Sinorhizobium fredii NGR234: one gene and its partner. The protein of the gene in region 2 interacts with the protein of the main gene of each other region in a pairwise test. Links are inferred from orthologs where the notes say so. Each region holds a gene or a part of one and is shown on either strand. Other genes may lie near its edges. The genes, in order: rpe and eno.

What was found.
Region 1: the proteins of eno (region 2) and rpe interact in binary tests that used the Escherichia coli proteins (3 or more experiments, as listed by UniProt). The link is inferred for Sinorhizobium fredii NGR234 from one-to-one orthologs.

Annotation. Positions count from the first base shown.
Region 1 is NC_012587.1:1,559,092-1,567,558, forward strand. The notes cover bases 135-2,975. They hold rpe (ribulose-phosphate 3-epimerase), read right to left. Parts: upstream 1,972-2,975; coding sequence 1,297-1,971; downstream 135-1,296. Other genes in these bases: NGR_RS18845 (hypothetical protein), read right to left, coding at 135-557; NGR_RS18850 (DUF2259 domain-containing protein), read right to left, coding at 554-1,291; NGR_RS18860 (P1 family peptidase), read right to left, coding at 2,041-2,975. Also shown: more of NGR_RS18845, read right to left, coding at 18-134; more of NGR_RS18860, read right to left, coding at 2,976-3,054; NGR_RS18865 (branched-chain amino acid ABC transporter substrate-binding protein), read right to left, coding at 3,051-4,139; NGR_RS18870 (flavin reductase family protein), read left to right, coding at 4,298-4,825; NGR_RS18875 (AAA family ATPase), read left to right, coding at 4,849-5,787; NGR_RS18880 (vWA domain-containing protein), read left to right, coding at 5,784-7,061; NGR_RS18885 (XdhC family protein), read left to right, coding at 7,110-7,442; NGR_RS18890 (XdhC family protein), read left to right, coding at 7,445-8,149; NGR_RS18895 (NTP transferase domain-containing protein), read left to right, coding at 8,146-8,467. UniProt on the Escherichia coli protein: Catalyzes the reversible epimerization of D-ribulose 5-phosphate to D-xylulose 5-phosphate.
Region 2 is NC_012587.1:1,320,116-1,328,530, reverse strand. What follows is about bases 5,627-8,415. They hold eno (phosphopyruvate hydratase), read right to left. Parts: upstream 7,764-8,415; coding sequence 6,489-7,763; downstream 5,627-6,488. Other genes in these bases: kdsA (3-deoxy-8-phosphooctulonate synthase), read right to left, coding at 7,894-8,415; NGR_RS17675 (FtsB family cell division protein), read right to left, coding at 5,868-6,188; pdhA (pyruvate dehydrogenase (acetyl-transferring) E1 component subunit alpha), read right to left, coding at 5,627-5,730. In the rest of the region: lpdA (dihydrolipoyl dehydrogenase), read right to left, coding at 1-338; NGR_RS17705 (GNAT family N-acetyltransferase), read right to left, coding at 357-938; NGR_RS17700 (SGNH/GDSL hydrolase family protein), read right to left, coding at 941-1,582; NGR_RS17695 (pyruvate dehydrogenase complex dihydrolipoamide acetyltransferase), read right to left, coding at 1,640-2,983; NGR_RS17690 (hypothetical protein), read right to left, coding at 2,983-3,285; NGR_RS17685 (pyruvate dehydrogenase complex E1 component subunit beta), read right to left, coding at 3,299-4,666; more of pdhA, read right to left, coding at 4,684-5,626. UniProt on the Escherichia coli protein: Catalyzes the reversible conversion of 2-phosphoglycerate (2-PG) into phosphoenolpyruvate (PEP). It is essential for the degradation of carbohydrates via glycolysis.

The DNA of each region.
Region 1 (8,467 bases), 240 kb from region 2 along the record:
GGGACGGAAGCTCAACGCTATTGCGGTCGCGCCAGCCCCAGGCTCGCCAACACGAGAGCGACGGCCCCGAGGGGCAGGTACAGCCTGACACCCAGCACCAGGAACTGATAGTAAGCGGAGAGCGACGTGAACAGCGCCTGGTAGAACCAGATGCGCGAGCCGGTCGCCGCATGCCACTGCGAATAGAAGATACGATAATCGAGGGCAAATAGCAGCGCCGTTACCCCGACGGTTCCGGCAATCAGGCACAGGAGATAGGCAGCAAAGCGTGTTTCAACGGCGCGATCCTGCGCCATGCAGCGCCCGGCGAAGAGCGAGAGCGGCCAGGCGATGAAGCCGCCCGAGGCGAAGAGAAGCAGGATGCTTTCCAGGTGAAACGTCGCGTCATGCTCGCGCAGCCAGAGCGCGTACCAGGCCGAGAACGCCATCGTCAGACCCCAGGCAGGACCGCCGAGCAATGTTTCCCGCCACGACGGGATGGCACGAAGGAAGCGCCCACGTCTCTGATAACCGGTGGGAGCGACGACGCGCCTGCGCGAGGCCGGCTGTTCCTTCATCGTCCGGGCCAGGTCGGCACCGCGATCCAGCGGCCGTCGGTCGTACCCTCGAAGCCGAGGGATTTGACTAGGACCATGACGACGTGGACTTGCGAGCCGTCGTCATTGACATGAGTCACCACGCCGCCGATGCGGTAGCCGGTCGGGCAGTGGCGGCTCTCCGGAATGCGGCCATCATCCTGCAAGACCTCGGACACGGGCTGTCCGGCTTTCTCCGTCATCACCAGGCGGAAGCCTTTGACCTCTTTCAGGAGATCCTTGCAGATCCCCTCGGGTTCGAAACGCTTCTCCTCGAGTTCGAGCTCGTAAGTCTTTCGAAACGCCGCGTCGGCGGGAAATGCATCGTATTTCAGCCTGTGATCAGCTGCGTCGGGCTCCGTCACAGGATTATAGGCAGCGAGCAGTCCAGGCGTGTCGAGAAGCCGGTAGGCGTCGATCAACGGCGCCGCCCGCCGCCGCGCATCATGGCGAGCTTTCGCCAAGGCGCCGCCGTCCTCCTCGACGCGCGCCCGCACGGGCGCACCTGGCAGAAACGTGTCGGTCTGGGTGTCGAGGATGTATATCGCTGAATAGGGAAAGCCGGAGCCATCCTGAATGCCGTGTTCCTCGAAGGCAAAGACCTTGCCGTCCGAGGAAAAGCCGATCGGCTGGAAACTGGCATAGTCGCCGGCGATCGCTGGCGACGCGGCGCTCACCGTTGCGATCAGGACTGCAGTCGCGACCGCCGCCCGCATGCTCATCAGCGACCCTTCTCGGCCGGCGTGCGGATCGCCTCGATGGCGGCGCGGTAGGCTTCGACGGAGCCGCCCTTGAAGATGGCGGAGCCTGCGACCAGCACATTGGCCCCGGCACCGGTGACGACACCGGCGGTTTCCGGCGCGATACCGCCGTCCACCTCGATCTCGATCGGCCGGTCGCCGACCATTGCCTTGATGCGGCGGATCTTCTCTTCCATCACCGAGATGAACTTCTGGCCGCCGAAGCCCGGATTGACCGTCATCACCAGAATGAGATCGAGGCTGTCCAGGACATATTCGAGCGCGCTTTCGGGCGTCGCGGGATTGAGCGAAACGCCGGCCTTCTTGCCGAGTGCCTTCACGGTCTGCAAGGAACGGTGCAGATGCGGGCCAGCTTCGGCATGGACGGTGAGGATGTCGCAGCCGGCCTTGGCAAAGGCTTCGAGAAAGGAATCGGCCGGCGCGATCATCAGGTGGCAATCGAATGTCGCGTCCGTGTAGGAACGCAGCGACTTGATGACGTCGGGACCGAAGGTGATGTTCGGCACGAAATGCCCGTCCATGACGTCGAGATGGATCCAGTCGGCGCCGGCATCGACGACATCGCGGACCTCCTGGCCGAGCTTGGAGAAATTGGCCGCCAGGATCGATGGGGCAATGCGAATGGGGTGGGTCATGAACAGCCTCCGGTCTTTGCCGCGCCCATAGCATCCCGCGACCGTGCAAACAACATGCGAGGGCGGGCCTCAGTTATCTGGCAATGCCGACCAGGCGGGCTTGAGGTCGCCCGCGGCCGCCGCGGCATCATGCACGCCCCGCGCGATTGCCCTTGCCATGGTTGCCGCCGCCGCGGCGCTCAAGTCGATGAAATCCTCCAGCAGGAGTTTCTTGCCGCTGGCGCCCGTCGAGAGCGCAAACACCAGATCGCCGTCGAGCGGCGTATGGGACGGCCACAGCGCCCGGGAGAAGCCGTCATGGGCGGCAATCGCCAGACGTTTCGCCTCGGCCTTCGAGAGAGCCGCGTCGGTGGCGATGACGGCAATGGTCGTATTGGCGGCTGCGGCCGCCGCCTCGCGAAACTTGAGCCGTGGCTGCGCCGCATCCTGCGGCCAGGGAGAAGGCATCCCGAGCCCGCCGAATTCGCCATCCAGCTCAAAGGGTGCCGCCCAGAAATGGCGTGTCTCGCCGATGGTTGCCGAGCCGAGCGCGTTGACGGCGACAAGCGCGCCGACGGTGATGCCGTTCGCAAGGATCGTCGAGGCGGAACCGAGGCCGCCCTTGAGGGTGGCGGTGAGTGCTCCGGTTCCGGCTCCGGCACTGCCGGTCGTGAAGGCGCCGGCCTGAGCACGTGCCGCGGCGTAGCCGAGGTCGCGGTAGGGCGAAAATTGTCCCCAGTTCTTTTCGCCGCCATTCATCAGATCGAACAGGATCGCCGCCGGAACGATCGGAATCCGATGCGGGCCGACGGGAAAGCCGCGGCCCATTTCGCGAAGGGCTGCCTGAACGCCCGAGGCCGCGTCCAGGCCGAAGGCGGAGCCGCCGGATAGGACGATCGCGTCCACGGTCTGGACCGTATTGTGCGGGGCCAGCAGGTCGGTCTCGCGCGTACCCGGTGCGCCGCCGAGAACCTGGACCGCCGCCGTAGCCGGCGGATCGCAAAGCACCGCCGTGACGCCGGATTTCAGCCGGTGATCCTCGGCGTTGCCGACCAGGATCCCCGCGACGTCGGTGATCAGATTGGTCGGTCCCTTGCGCATCACTCAGCCTTGCCTGTTTCCGTGGCGGCCGCGAAACGGCCGTCCCGCCATTGCATCAGAGTGTAGGGGCTCCCGGCCCGTTCGTGCGTAATGTCAAAGCGGACCGGCCCGAGGGCGGTCGCATAAGGCCCCTTCGAAAGAGCGTCCAGGACAGCCTTATCATCTTTCTCCGCTTGATCCTTCGCCTGCTCGAGAAGCGACACCGCTGCAAAGGCCGGAAGAACGTAACCATCCGGTTCAATGCCAGCGGCACGCATTGCCGTGACGACCGGCGCCGCCTCGCTCGACCGGGCCGCGTCGGGGATGGTGACGGCCAGAACGCCATTCTCCAGCGGCACGTCGAGATCAGCGGCGTTCAGCGTATCGCCGCCAAGCAGAGTTATCGGAACATTCTCTGCCTTTGCGTCGCGGGCGATGACGGCGGTATCGTTGCGGTCGCCCCCGGTGAACACATGCGTTGCGCCGCTTTTCGCCAGGCGTCGAACGAGGCTCACCTGCTGTTCCTGGGCCGGGCGGTAGGTGTCGGTGAAAACCGGGGTGAGGCCGATCTCGGCAAGGGCGTTGCGGACGCTTTCGACGAGTTCGCGGCTATGGATCGTTCCGTCGTCGATGAGCGCCAGCGGCTTGTCCCTCCAGTTGGTCACGATCGCATCAGTGATCGCCGCGGCCTCGGCTTTGCCGCTCGGTGCCAGGCGAAAGAGCGGCCATTTCTTCTTGATGGCGTCCTCCATGAGAATATCCGAGCGGACGCTGAGGGTGATCGCGGCAATGCCGGCCTCGGCGAGGGCAGGCAGCGCCGCTTCCAGGCTCTCGGTGCAGAGAAAGCCGATCGCCGCCTCGGCGCCGCTGGCAAGCAGCGCCTTCGTCAACGCCTCGCCGCCGGCCGGATCGCAGCTCTCTGCGATCGGTACGATCTCGCTTCCCCGATCGGCAGCCTGGAAGGCGGCGCCATCGGTGATCTGTTTGCCGAGCGCCGCGAAGGGGCCATCGGCGGGCGCGACGACGGCAATCTTCAGGCCGGCCGCAAACGCGGGAGAGGTCAGCGTCAGCGCAGCGACAAGAAGGCTCGTACCAATTGATTTCAGCATGTTTTTTCCCGCTATCGCACGCCATGTTTTAAGGGAGTGGCAGAACTCGTCAAAGGAAAAAGATGGGCCTGGAAACGACGATCGCCCCAGTGCGTCATCGGCGTCGCGCATTGGCAAGAATCTCGATCGGCCTAGTTTCATATTTTTCGCGACAGTCTATGTATGTGCGAGATACCGATCCGGAGCGTGATGTGTTGGAGAAGACCCGGCTGGACCCGATAACCTATCGCGATACGATGAGCCGCTTGTCCCATCACGTGCAGTTGATCACGGCGGCGGATGGTGCCGAGCGGCGCGGCGTAACCATTACCGCGTCCTGCTCGGTGTCGGACGATCCGCCGACGATTCTCGCCTGCCTCAATGCCGCGAATTCGCGCAACGACATCTTTTTGCGCGGCGACAGCTTTGCGCTGAACGTCCTCGGTAGCCAGCATCTCGCCTTGGCACATGCCTTCTCCGGACGTGACCAGCTTGATATGGAGCGCCGCTTTGCACTCGGCCGTTGGACTGAGCTGGCGACCGGATCGCCGATTCTCGTCGACGCTATCGCCGCCTTCGATTGCCGTCTGCTCGAAGTGAAGATCATGGCCACCCATGCAATCCTCTTCGGCGAAGTGGTGGACGTGCGAATCGGCGAAAAGGCACCGCCGCTCATTTATGTGGACCGGGGATACCGCACGCTATAATTTTCCTCGAGAGAGGAGCGAATATGGCGAAACACGAGACAGGCCGGATGCCCCAGTCCATCGACGAGACGATGGCGCTGCTCAAGTCGCAGAACTATCTCGCCGGTACCGCTCTCGCGACCGTTCTTTTCCTGGCACTCAGGATGAAGCGACCGCTGTTTCTCGAAGGGGAGGCGGGAGTCGGCAAGACCGAGATCGCCAAGGTGCTCGCCCGTTCGCTCGATCGACCGCTGATCCGTCTGCAATGCTACGAGGGGCTCGACGTCGCATCTGCCGTCTATGAATGGAACTACCCAGCGCAAATGCTGGAAATCCGCCTTTCGGAGGCAGCCGGCATGGTCGACCGGCAAAAGGTCGAAAGCGGCATCTTCTCGGAGCGGTTCCTCATCCGCCGTCCGGTGCTGCAGGCCATCTCGGCGAATGGCGGCCGCGCCCCGGTATTCCTGATAGACGAGCTCGACCGCACCGACGAAGCCTTCGAAGCATTCCTCCTCGAGGTACTTTCCGATTTCCAGGTGACCATTCCAGAGCTTGGAACGATCCGGGCGGACGAGCCGCCGATCGTCATCATTACCACCAACCGGACTCGCGAAATCCACGACGCCTTGAAGCGTCGCTGCCTCTATCATTGGGTCGATTATCCCAATGCCGCGCAGGAACTGGAGATCATCCGGCGCAAGGTGCCCGGCTGCAACGCGGCGCTCTCCCGAGAGATCGTCGCCTATGTCCAGAAACTCAGGACGGTCGATCTCTTCAAGAACCCCGGTGTCGCCGAGACAATCGACTGGGCGACAGCGCTGACCGAGCTCGACGCGCTGGCGCTCGACCCGGAGACGCTGGCCGACACGCTCGGCACGCTCCTGAAGTATCAGGATGACATTGCCCGGATAGAGGGTGCCGAGGGGCGAAAATTGCTGGAAGAGGTCAAGCGCGACCTCATGGCCGCCGAGCTCACATCATGACCGCCAGGTCCCCTGCAGACGGCCTCTACCAACACCGGGCGAGCGGACGATTTGCGGACAACATCGTGTTCTTCTCTCGGGCTCTCCGGCGGGCAGGCATGCGGATCGGTCCTGGTGCGATTGCGGACGCGATAGAGGCGGTCGGCGCAATCGGCATTGGATCGCGCCGCGAGTTCTACGCCGCGCTTCAATGCACGCTGGTGAAGCGGCATGAGGACCAGGCGCTCTTTGACGAGGCGTTTCGATTGTTCTGGCGCAAGCGCGATCTCGTCCGGAAGATGATCGCGCTGCTGTCGCCCGTCGCTCCTGCACGCGCCAGTGAAAATCAGCCGCGGCGAGCGGGCGCGGCACGTCTCGGCGAAGCGCTCCTCAGCGGGCGGCATGACGATCGACCGCCCGGAGAGAAGCAGGCAATCGAGATCGATGCGCGCTACACCGCTTCCGGTCGGGAGCTCTTTCGCAAGGCGGATTTTGCGCAGATGACCGCCGCAGAAATCGGCGAGGCGCGGCGGGCGATCTCGTCGTTGCTTTTGCCGCTCGACCGGGTGAGGACACGGCGCTTCCGCCCTTCCCATCGGCCAGCCCGGATCGATCCGCGCGCCACCATGCGCGATGCCATGCGGTTCGGCGGCGAGCTCATCCTGCCGCGTTTCCGGGAGCCGCGCCTCGTTCACCCGCCGCTCGTGGCGCTTGCGGATATTTCGGGCTCGATGACCCAGTACACGCGGGTGTTCCTGCATTTCCTGCACGCGCTGACAGAGCAGCGACACCGCGTCCAGACCTTTCTTTTCGGCACGAGGCTGACGAACGTCACCCGGCAGATGCGCAACCGCGATCCCGACGAAGCGCTTGACGAATGCGTCGCCGCGGTCAAGGACTGGTCAGGCGGTACGCGCATCGGTGAAACCCTGCATGAGTTCAATCGTCGCTGGTCTCGGCGCGTCCAGGGGCAGGGCGCCATTGTCCTGTTGATCACCGACGGCCTCGAGCGCGACGACGCGGTGCAGCTCGAGATCGAGATGGATCGCCTGCATCGCTCCTGCCGCCGGCTGATCTGGCTCAATCCGCTGCTCCGCTTCGAGGGTTTCGAGGCGCGGGCGCGCGGTGTCAGGGCGATGCTGCCGCACGTCGATGAATTTCGAACGGTGCACAATCTGGAATCCGTCGCCGAACTGGTGAAGTCGCTGTCGGGGGAAGCGAGCCGCGACGCCGACCCACGACGCTTTCTTCACCCCCAGCGCGCGGCCGATGAAGCTCACGACAATGTGGGTTGAAACGCGACCGGATCGTCATGATCTAAGAGGGCGAGGCGGAGTGCCATGATGACGAATGAAGCAAAGATTCTCGATCCCTTGGAGATTGCCGAGGCATGGCATAGGCAAGGCCGGGCCGTGGCCTTGGCGACGGTCATCGAGACCTGGGGGTCTGCACCGCGCCCCGTCGGCAGTCATCTGGTGATTGACGGCGAGGGCGCCTTCGAAGGGTCGGTGTCGGGCGGTTGCGTCGAAGGTGCCGTCATCGGCGAAGCAGCCGATGTCATCGCCTCAGGCGTTCCAAGGGTCCTCGAATTCGGCGTCGCCGACGAAACGGCATGGCGTGTCGGCCTTTCCTGCGGCGGTCGGATCCGGGTTTTTCTAGAGCGAATTGACGGCTGACCATGCAACTGTCTACCCTTGAGAAGCTGAACGAAGCGCGCGCGGCACGGCGGGCGGCCGTGGTCGTCAATGATCTTTCGAGCGGCCGCGCCCAAGTCTTCATCGAGGGCGAGGGTTTCCCGGCCGAATGGGAGGCGGGGATCTCCGAAACGCTTCGTTCGGGCCGCCCCAGTCTTGCGACGCTCGCTGAGCGATCCGTCTTTATCAACACCTATCTGCCGCCGCCGCGCTTGGTGGTCATCGGCGCCGTCCATATCTCGCAGGCGCTGGCGCGACTGGCGCCGGTCGCAGGGTTCGATATGTCCATCATAGACCCGCGCACCGCATTCGCGACGGCCGAGCGCTTCCACGGCGTCGAGCTTCTTGCCGATTGGCCGGAAGATGTCCTGCCGATGCGACCGCTCGACCCCTATACGGCACTGGCTGCGGTTACCCACGATCCGAAGATCGACGATTATCCAATCCGAGCCGCCCTGGACGCAGGTTGCTTCTATGTCGGCGCGCTCGGCAGCCGTAAGACTCATGCGAGCCGCGTGGAGAGACTGCGGTCGGCCGGGGTGCCGGAAGAGGCGATCGGCCGGATCAAGGCGCCGATCGGCCTGAACATCGGCGCTGCGAGCCCCGCGGAAATCGCCATTGCCGTCCTTGCCGAAATCATCGGCGCGCTGCGTCACCGCGATCGTGGAGAACAGGGGCGTGCGGCATGAGGTTTGGTCCAGTGCCGCTTGCCGAAGCGGAAGGCGCCATTCTGGCCCACGCCGTAAAGACTGGGGAAGGTAAGCTCGCCAAGGGTCGTCGTCTGAGCGCGAATGATCTGGCGATGCTTGCCGATGCCGGCATGGGAGAGGTGGTCGTTGCCAGACTCGAACCCGACGATTTGCCGGAAGACGAGGCCGCGGCTCGGATTGCATCCGCGATTTCCCCGGATCGTCTTCGTTTCTCGTCCGCCGCAACCGGCCGCGTCAATGTGTATGCGACGGTGTCGGGTCTCTTCGTCGCCAATCGCGCGACGGTCGACCGCGTGA
Region 2 (8,415 bases):
CCCCAGATCACGTCGATCTTGTTCTTCTTCATGAGGAAGGCGACGCCGCCGTTCAGCCGCGCCGAAACGCCGCGCGAGCGGGCGACGACATCCTTGACATTGGCTGTCATCTTGCCTTCGAGCGTCAGGCCGTAATTCTTGGCGTGATTGGCATGGTCGAGGATTTCGGCGGAGCGCAGCAGCGCCTTGGTCGGGATGCAGCCCCAGTTGAGGCAGATGCCGCCCAGATGCTCGCGCTCGACGATCGCCGTCTTCAAGCCCAGTTGCGCCGAGCGGATGGCGGTGACATAGCCGCCCGGGCCCGAACCGATAACGATGACGTCGTAATTCTCAGCCATGTGTTTCCTACCTTTGTTTCAAGCGACCTTGCGGGTGAAGAGCACCCAGTCATGTTTCCTGCTGTCTTCGAAGAGCGGTACGGCCTCGGCGCGCGTCACCTCTTCGAAGCCGTTCCTCTTGTAGAGCGCCTGCGCCTTTTCATTGTGGCTCTCGGTGATCAGGCTCACCGGCGCCGCGCCGGCGCGTATGAATTCGTTTCCGAGCAGTGCCCGGCCAATCCCCTTGCCGCGATGCGCGCTGTAGACGCCGAGGCTGTCGATGAACCAGTGGCCGACAATCTCGCTCTGAAGGGCAAGCAGCGGCCCGAGCACCGGATGCTTCGGCTCGATGTCCCGCACCGACGCATCGATGCCATAGGACACCGAAACGCCAACGATCTCTTCTTCGAGGACGGCGACCACCGCGTCGCGCCACGTCCCCAAGCCCTCATCCTGGCGCAGCCGGTTGCGGCCGTGTTCGAAAGCGGTATCCGCCGATCCGCTCAAGACGCCGCCGTACCACAGCCACGAGGCAAAGCCGTGCGAGGCGACATCGACGAGGACCGCCAGTTCCGCCGCCTCGCTCCGTTGTGCGGGTCTCAGGGTTGCGACAGCCGCCATCGTCAAAGCCCGAGCATCATCCGGACGACCGGCTCCACGCCGCGACCGATCGCGCGGGTATTCTCGGCGTCGAGATGCACCCCATCGAGCGGCGTCGTCCCGGCGACCGAGCCGGCGTCGAAGAAACCGCAATCGAGCTCGTCGGCGAGGTCGCGATAAAGCGACGCCAGCATCGCCGACTGCTCGACGCCGCCGGCAAACATGGCGGCAAAGGCGCTATCGGCCGTTTCGCAAATCGGTGGAGGCGAGACGATCAGGATACTGGGCCCCTCCTCCGTTTCCGTCGGCCAGTCGTGCTTGCGAACCAAATTGACTAGGCGCTCGATGCCCTTGACGGCGCCGAAGGCCGTGCCATGGATTATCGGCTTCATGTCGTTGGAGCCGAGCATGAAGACGACGAGATCGAGCGGCGCGTGGCTGTGCAGCACGGTCGGCAGGACGCGCGCGCCGTTGCGGTCGCAATCGGCGAGATGATCGTCATAAGCGGTCGTGCGGCCGTTTAGCCCCTCGGCGATGACGTTGACGCCGACGCCCAGCGCTTTCTGAAGCAAGGTCGGCCAGCGATCTTCCAGGGGATGGCGACCCGCGCCGCTCGCGTCATAGCCCCAGGTCAGACTGTCACCATAGCAAAGGACTGTCTTCATCTGCCCACTCGCATGTCAGGGAGAGGACGGACCGGCGTTATGCCGGTCCGGTTCGCATCAGACGAGCATGCCCATCGGGTTTTCGATGTAGCGCTTGAAGGCACCGAGCAGTTCGGCGCCGAGCGCGCCATCGACGCAGCGATGGTCGGTCGAGAGCGTGACGGTCATCATGTTGGCGACGACCATCTCCTTGTTCTTGACGATGACGCGCTCCTCGCCGGCGCCGACCGCGAGGATCGTCGCATGCGGCGGGTTGACGACGGCTGCGAAGTTCTTGACGCCCATCATGCCCATGTTGGAAACCGCGGTGGTGCCACCCTGGTATTCCTCGGGCTTCAGCTTGCGCTCCTTGGCGCGCTTGCCGTAGTCCTTCATCTCGTTGGAGATGGCGGACAAGCTCTTCAGCTCCGCCTGGCGGATGATCGGCGTGATCAGCCCGCCCGGGATCGACACGGCAACGCCGACATCGGCATGCTTGTGCTTGACCATGTTCGTGTCGGTCCAGGACACATTCGCATCCGGAACGTCGCGCAACGCCAGCGCCAGCGCCTTGATCACCATGTCGTTGACCGAGAGCTTGTAGACCGGCTTGCCGTCCTTCTCGGGTGCAGCGGCGTTGAGCTGGGCGCGCAGCGCCAGCAGCGCATCGAGCTGGCAATCGAGGGAGACGTAGAAGTGCGGGATCGTCTGCTTCGATTCCTGCAGGCGCTTGGCAATCGTCTTGCGCATGCCGTCATGCGGGACGAGCTCGTACGAGCCCGGCTCGAAGAGCTTGAGGACGGCGTCTTCCGACATGCCCTTGGCGAGCGGTGCCGCGGCCGGTGCCTGAGCGGCAGCCGGTGCTGCGGCCGGCTTGGCGGCGCCACCGGAGACCGCGGATTCCACATCCTTCTTGACGACGCGGCCGTAGGGGCCGGTACCGGCAACTGCGGAGAGGTCGATGCCCGCTTCCTTGGCAAGGCGACGGGCGAGCGGCGAGGAGAAGACGCGCTTTCCGTCGCCCCCGGCGGCGGCCGGCGCTGAAGCTGCGGCCGGAGCGGTCGGGGCCGCGGCCGGCGCAGGTGCTGCGGCAGGCGCTGCCGGAGCAGGTGCCTCTGCCTTGGCGGCGGACGCCGGCGCGGCGGCGCCATTGCCCTTCGCCGCCGTTGCGACGTCCTCGCCATCGGCGGCCAGAACCGCGATCAAGGCATTGACCTTAACGCCTTCGGTACCGGCCGGGACGACGATCTTGGCGACGGTGCCCTCATCGACGGCTTCGACTTCCATCGTCGCCTTGTCGGTCTCGATCTCGGCGATGACGTCGCCGGACTTGACCTTGTCGCCTTCCTTGACCAGCCACTTGGCGAGATTGCCTTCTTCCATGGTCGGAGAGAGGGCAGGCATTGTGATGTTGATTGGCATTATTGTCCCTCCCGAAACGAAGTGGCGACGGCTAGTTCAAGCTGCTGTCCACCGATCGATTTTCCAATTGTCCATGCCACTACGAAGTTGAACGCTACGAAACCTGCAAGCAGGCCAACTATCGAACCGCCCCACGTATAAATCGGCGCAAGTATCTCCGAACGCACACCGGCGAACCCGCCAATAAACCCCACAATGAAGCCGAAAACCGCACCCGCTACTGCACCAGTCAGCAAGCAAAGTAAACTCGATTTCCAATAGAGCGACCAGGCAATACGCCTGGTCTCCTTCAGAGTTGCCATTGCCACCCCCTGCTTATTTGTAGCAGACGGCTTTCACCGCCTCGACGACCTCGGCGACGTTCGGCAGAGCGAGCTTCTCGAGGTTGGCCGCATAGGGCATCGGCACATCCTTGCCGGCGACGGTCAGGATCGGCGCGTCGAGATAGTCGAAGGCCTGCTGCATGACGCGGGTGGCGATCTCGGTGCCGACGGAGGACTGCGGGTAACCTTCCTCGACGGTGACCAAGCGACCGGTCTTCTTGACGGATTCGATGACGGTCGGCAGGTCCATCGGGCGAATGGTGCGCAGGTCGATGATTTCGACATCGATGCCCTGTGCCTCAAGTTCGGCGGCGGCCTTGACCGCATAGGTCATGCCGATGCCGAAGGAGACGATGGTCGCGTCCTTGCCGACGCGGTGGATGCGGGCCTTGCCGATCGGCAGGACGAAATCGTCGAGCTTCGGCACTTCGAACGACTGGCCGTAGAGGATTTCGTTCTCGAGGAAGATCACCGGGTTCGGATCACGAATGGCGGCCTTCAAGAGGCCCTTCGCGTCCGCCGCCGTATAGGGCATGACGACCTTCAGGCCGGGAATGTGGCTGTACCAGGCGGCATAGCACTGGGAGTGCTGGGCGGCGACGCGGGCCGCAGCACCGCTCGGACCGCGGAAGACGATCGGTGCGCCCATCTGGCCGCCGGACATGTAGAGCGTCTTGGCGGCGGAGTTGATGATATGGTCGATCGCCTGCATGGCGAAGTTGAAGGTCATGAACTCGACGATCGGCCGCAGGCCGGTCATCGCCGCGCCGACGCCGATGCCGGCAAAGCCATGCTCGGTGATCGGCGTGTCGACCACCCGGCGCGGGCCGAATTCCTGAAGCAACCCTTGGGTGATCTTATAGGCGCCCTGATATTCGGCAACCTCCTCGCCCATGACGAAGACGTCGTCATTGGCGCGCATTTCCTCGGCCATCGCGTCGCGCAGCGCTTCGCGGACGGTGGTCGTCACCATTTCCGTCCCGGCCGGAATGGCGGGATCGGACGGGATTTCCGCCTTCGGCTGGGCCGCGACGGGGGCCGCGGCCGGCGCCGGAGCTTCGGCCGCTGCCGGCTTCGGCGCTTCCGCCTTGGCGGCGGGGATATCGCCGGCGGCTTCGCCGTCCTGGAGCAGCACGGCTATCGGCGTATTGACCTTGACGCCTTCGGTGCCGGCGGCGATCAGCAGCTTGCCGATCGTGCCCTCGTCGACGGCTTCGACTTCCATCGTCGCCTTGTCGGTCTCGATCTCGGCAATGACGTCGCCCGAGGCGACCTTGTCGCCCTCGTTCTTCAGCCACTTGGAGAGCGTGCCTTCCTCCATCGTCGGGGAAAGGGCAGGCATGAGAATTTCTACTGGCATATTCGTCCCTCCCCGGATCAAAGCAGGATGTCGGTATAGAGCTCGGCTACATCCGGCTCCGGATCAGACTGGGCAAAATCGGCGCTGTCGGCGACGATGTCGCGAACCTCCTTGTCGACCTGCTTCAGTTCGTCCTCGCTCGCCCAGCCCTTTTCGACGAGGCGGGCCTTCACCTGCTCGATCGGATCATGCTCCGAGCGCATCTTCTGCACTTCATCCTTCGAGCGATATTTCGCCGGATCGGACATCGAGTGGCCGCGATAGCGATAAGTCAGCATCTCCAGGATGATCGGTCCCTTGCCGGAGCGGCAATGTTCGACAGCCTCGTCGGCCGCAGCCTTGACGGCGCGCACATCCATGCCGTCGACCTGATAGCCCGGAATGCCGAAGGAAGCGCCGCGCTGCGAGAAATCGGTCTGCGCCGAAGCGCGCGACACGGAGGTGCCCATCGCGTATCGGTTGTTCTCGACGATGTAGATTACCGGCAGCTTCCAGAGCGCCGCCATGTTGAAGCTCTCGTAGACCTGTCCCTGGTTGGCGGCGCCGTCACCGAAATAGGCGAGGCTGACATTGTCGTTGCCGCGATACCTGTTGGCAAAGGCAAGGCCGGTGCCGAGCGATACCTGCGCGCCGACGATGCCGTGACCGCCATAGAAATGCTTTTCCTTGGAGAACATGTGCATCGAGCCGCCCTTCCCCTTGGAAAGACCGCCGCGGCGACCGGTAAGCTCGGCCATCACGCCGCGGGCGCTCATGCCGCAGGCCAGCATATGGCCGTGGTCGCGGTAACCGGTGATGACCTGGTCGCCCTCTTTCAGCGCCAGTTGCATGCCGACGACGACCGCCTCCTGACCGATATAGAGGTGACAGAAGCCGCCGATGAAGCCCATGCCGTAAAGCTGGCCGGCCTTCTCCTCGAAACGCCGGATCAGCAGCATTTCGCGATAGGCCTTCAATTCATCTTCCTTGGAAAATTCGGCGATCGTACCGCCGGCGAAGTCCTTCTTGGACGTCTTGGCAGCGGCCTTGCGGCTGGAGACGGACGCGGTTTTTCGCGGAGCCATTCATTCCTCCCAATGGTTAGCCTTTGGTGGGCTACCATAGGGAAAGAAGAGCGCCGCAGCAATGCCATATTTGCATGGCTATCATTCTGTGTAATGCACTGATTTTAAATCATTATTTTTAGTTAACTGAATTTCAGTTAATTCGCCGGGCGGTGAAAAATAACGATCTCATCGCTGCGCGACATGTTGAGCGCGAGGCGAGCCTTCTCATCCAGCATGTCTCTTTCCAACGAACCGTCACTCATCAGTTCGACCTCCTTTTCCAGGATTTGCCGCTTCTGAGTAAGCTCGTCCAGCCGTGCCTGCCGCTCGGCGATCTGGCGATCAAACTCCTCCGTCGCCCTCAAGCCGTAACCGCCATGGATCGAATGATAGCCGAAGTAGGATAGAAAGGCGACCGCGATCACCGGCACTACCAGCCGCCCCAGTCTCCGTTTCTTGTGATGCCGTGTCCACATCGTCAATGCCCTGCTACGCAATACCAAGGCAGACTAGCGTCGATTGATTAACCGACCGTTGACCATGAACGGCAAGGAAAGGGAAACCCGCCGGCCGTGAGGCGGGCGGGTTTTGGATACTAAATCGTCGATCGAGATGTGGCGGATCGCCCCTCTCCTCGGGTTTAACCCGAGGACTAACCCGCTCCCCGCTCGCGGGGAGAGGGGACTGAGGCGGCGCGGCATCTCCCTTCTCCCCGCAAGGGGGAGAAGGTCGCGGCAGCGGGATGAGGGGCCGCGCGGTAGCCAGACGTCTTTTGCTTAACCGCGCAGGATCGAGCGGCCCGCATATGCCGCCTGCAGGCCGAGCTGCTCCTCGATGCGGATCAGCTGGTTGTACTTGGCGAGCCGGTCGGAACGGGCCAGCGAGCCGGTCTTGATCTGACCGCAATTTGTGGCGACCGCGAGATCGGCGATCGTCGAGTCTTCGGTCTCGCCGGAGCGGTGCGACATGACGGCGGTATAGCGGGCCTTGTGCGCCGTCTCGACGGCATCCAGCGTTTCGGAAAGCGAACCGATCTGGTTGACCTTGACGAGGATCGAGTTGGCGACACCCATCTTGATGCCGTCACGCAAGCGCGCCGAGTTGGTGACGAACAGGTCGTCGCCGACAAGCTGGCACTTGTTGCCGATGAGGTCCGTCAACGCCTTCCAGCCGTCCCAGTCGTCTTCGGCCATGCCGTCTTCGATCGAGATGATCGGGTACTTTCCAGCGAGTTCGGCGAGGTATTCGGCCATCGCGCCCGGCTCCAGCGTACGGCCTTCGCCTTCGAGCACATACTTGCCGTCCTTGAAGAATTCGGTCGAGGCGCAGTCGAGCGCGACATACATATCTTCGCCCGGCTTGTAGCCGGCCTTCTCGATCGATTTCATGATGAAGTCGAGTGCTGCCGGAGCCGAGGCGAGACCCGGCGCGAAGCCGCCCTCGTCGCCGACATTGGTGTTGTGGCCTTCGGCGGCGAGCTGCTTCTTCAGCGTATGGAAAACTTCCGAACCCATGCGGACGGCGTCCTTCAGGGTCTCGGCGCCAACCGGCATGATCATGAATTCCTGGAAGTCGATCGGGTTGTCGGCATGGGCGCCGCCATTGATGATGTTCATCATCGGAACCGGCAGGAGATGTGCATTCGGGCCGCCGACATAGCGGTAGAGCGGCAGGCCGGCAGCTTCCGCGGCGGCCTTGGCGATGGCAAGCGACACGCCGAGAATAGCGTTGGCGCCGAGGCGCGACTTGTTCGACGTGCCGTCGAGCTCGATCATCGTCTTGTCGATCTGGATCTGGTTCTCGGCGTCGAGACCGCCGATCGCTTCGAAGATCTCGCCGTTGACGGCGTCGACGGCGCGCTCGACGCCCTTGCCGAGATAGCGGGTACCGCCGTCACGCAGTTCGACTGCTTCATGCGCGCCGGTCGAAGCGCCCGAGGGAACGGCGGCGCGGCCGAAACTGCCGTCTTCGAGATGGACATCGACCTCGACGGTCGGGTTGCCGCGGCTGTCGAGAATCTCGCGGCCGATGATGTCGATGATTGCAGTCATGATCTCTTCCCTGCTTGTGGACGATGATAATGGTGGGCCTGTCTTAATTCATGGCCCTGAAATTACAATGGCGCGCCGGTGGCAATGTCCCGAGCGGCATCGCAGTTCATGAATATTTCATGCGCCGGCTTCAGGCCTTGGATATCGCGTCGAAGGCGAGCAGCTTTTCGAGGAGACGCGGCATGTCCTTGAGCGGCACCATGTTCGGGCCGTCGGAGGGGGCGCTGTCCGGGTCCTCATGCGTCTCGATGAAGACGCCGGCGACGCCGACAGCGACAGCCGCACGCGCCAAGGTCTCGACGAACTCACGCTGGCCGCCCGAGGAGCCGCCCTGCCCGCCAGGCTGCTGCACCGAATGGGTCGCGTCGAAGACCACGGGCGCGCCGAGCCCCGCCATGATTGGCAGCGAGCGCATGTCGGAAACGAGCGTGTTGTAGCCGAAGGACGCGCCGCGCTCGCAGAGAAGCACGTTCGGATTGCCGCTCATGGTGAACTTGGCGAGCACGTTCTTCATGTCCCAGGGCGCGAGAAACTGGCCCTTCTTCACGTTGATCGCGCGCCCTGTTTTCGCCGCCGCGACGAGCAGGTCGGTCTGGCGCGACAGGAAGGCCGGGATCTGCAGGATGTCGATGGTCCCGGCGACTTGCGAGCA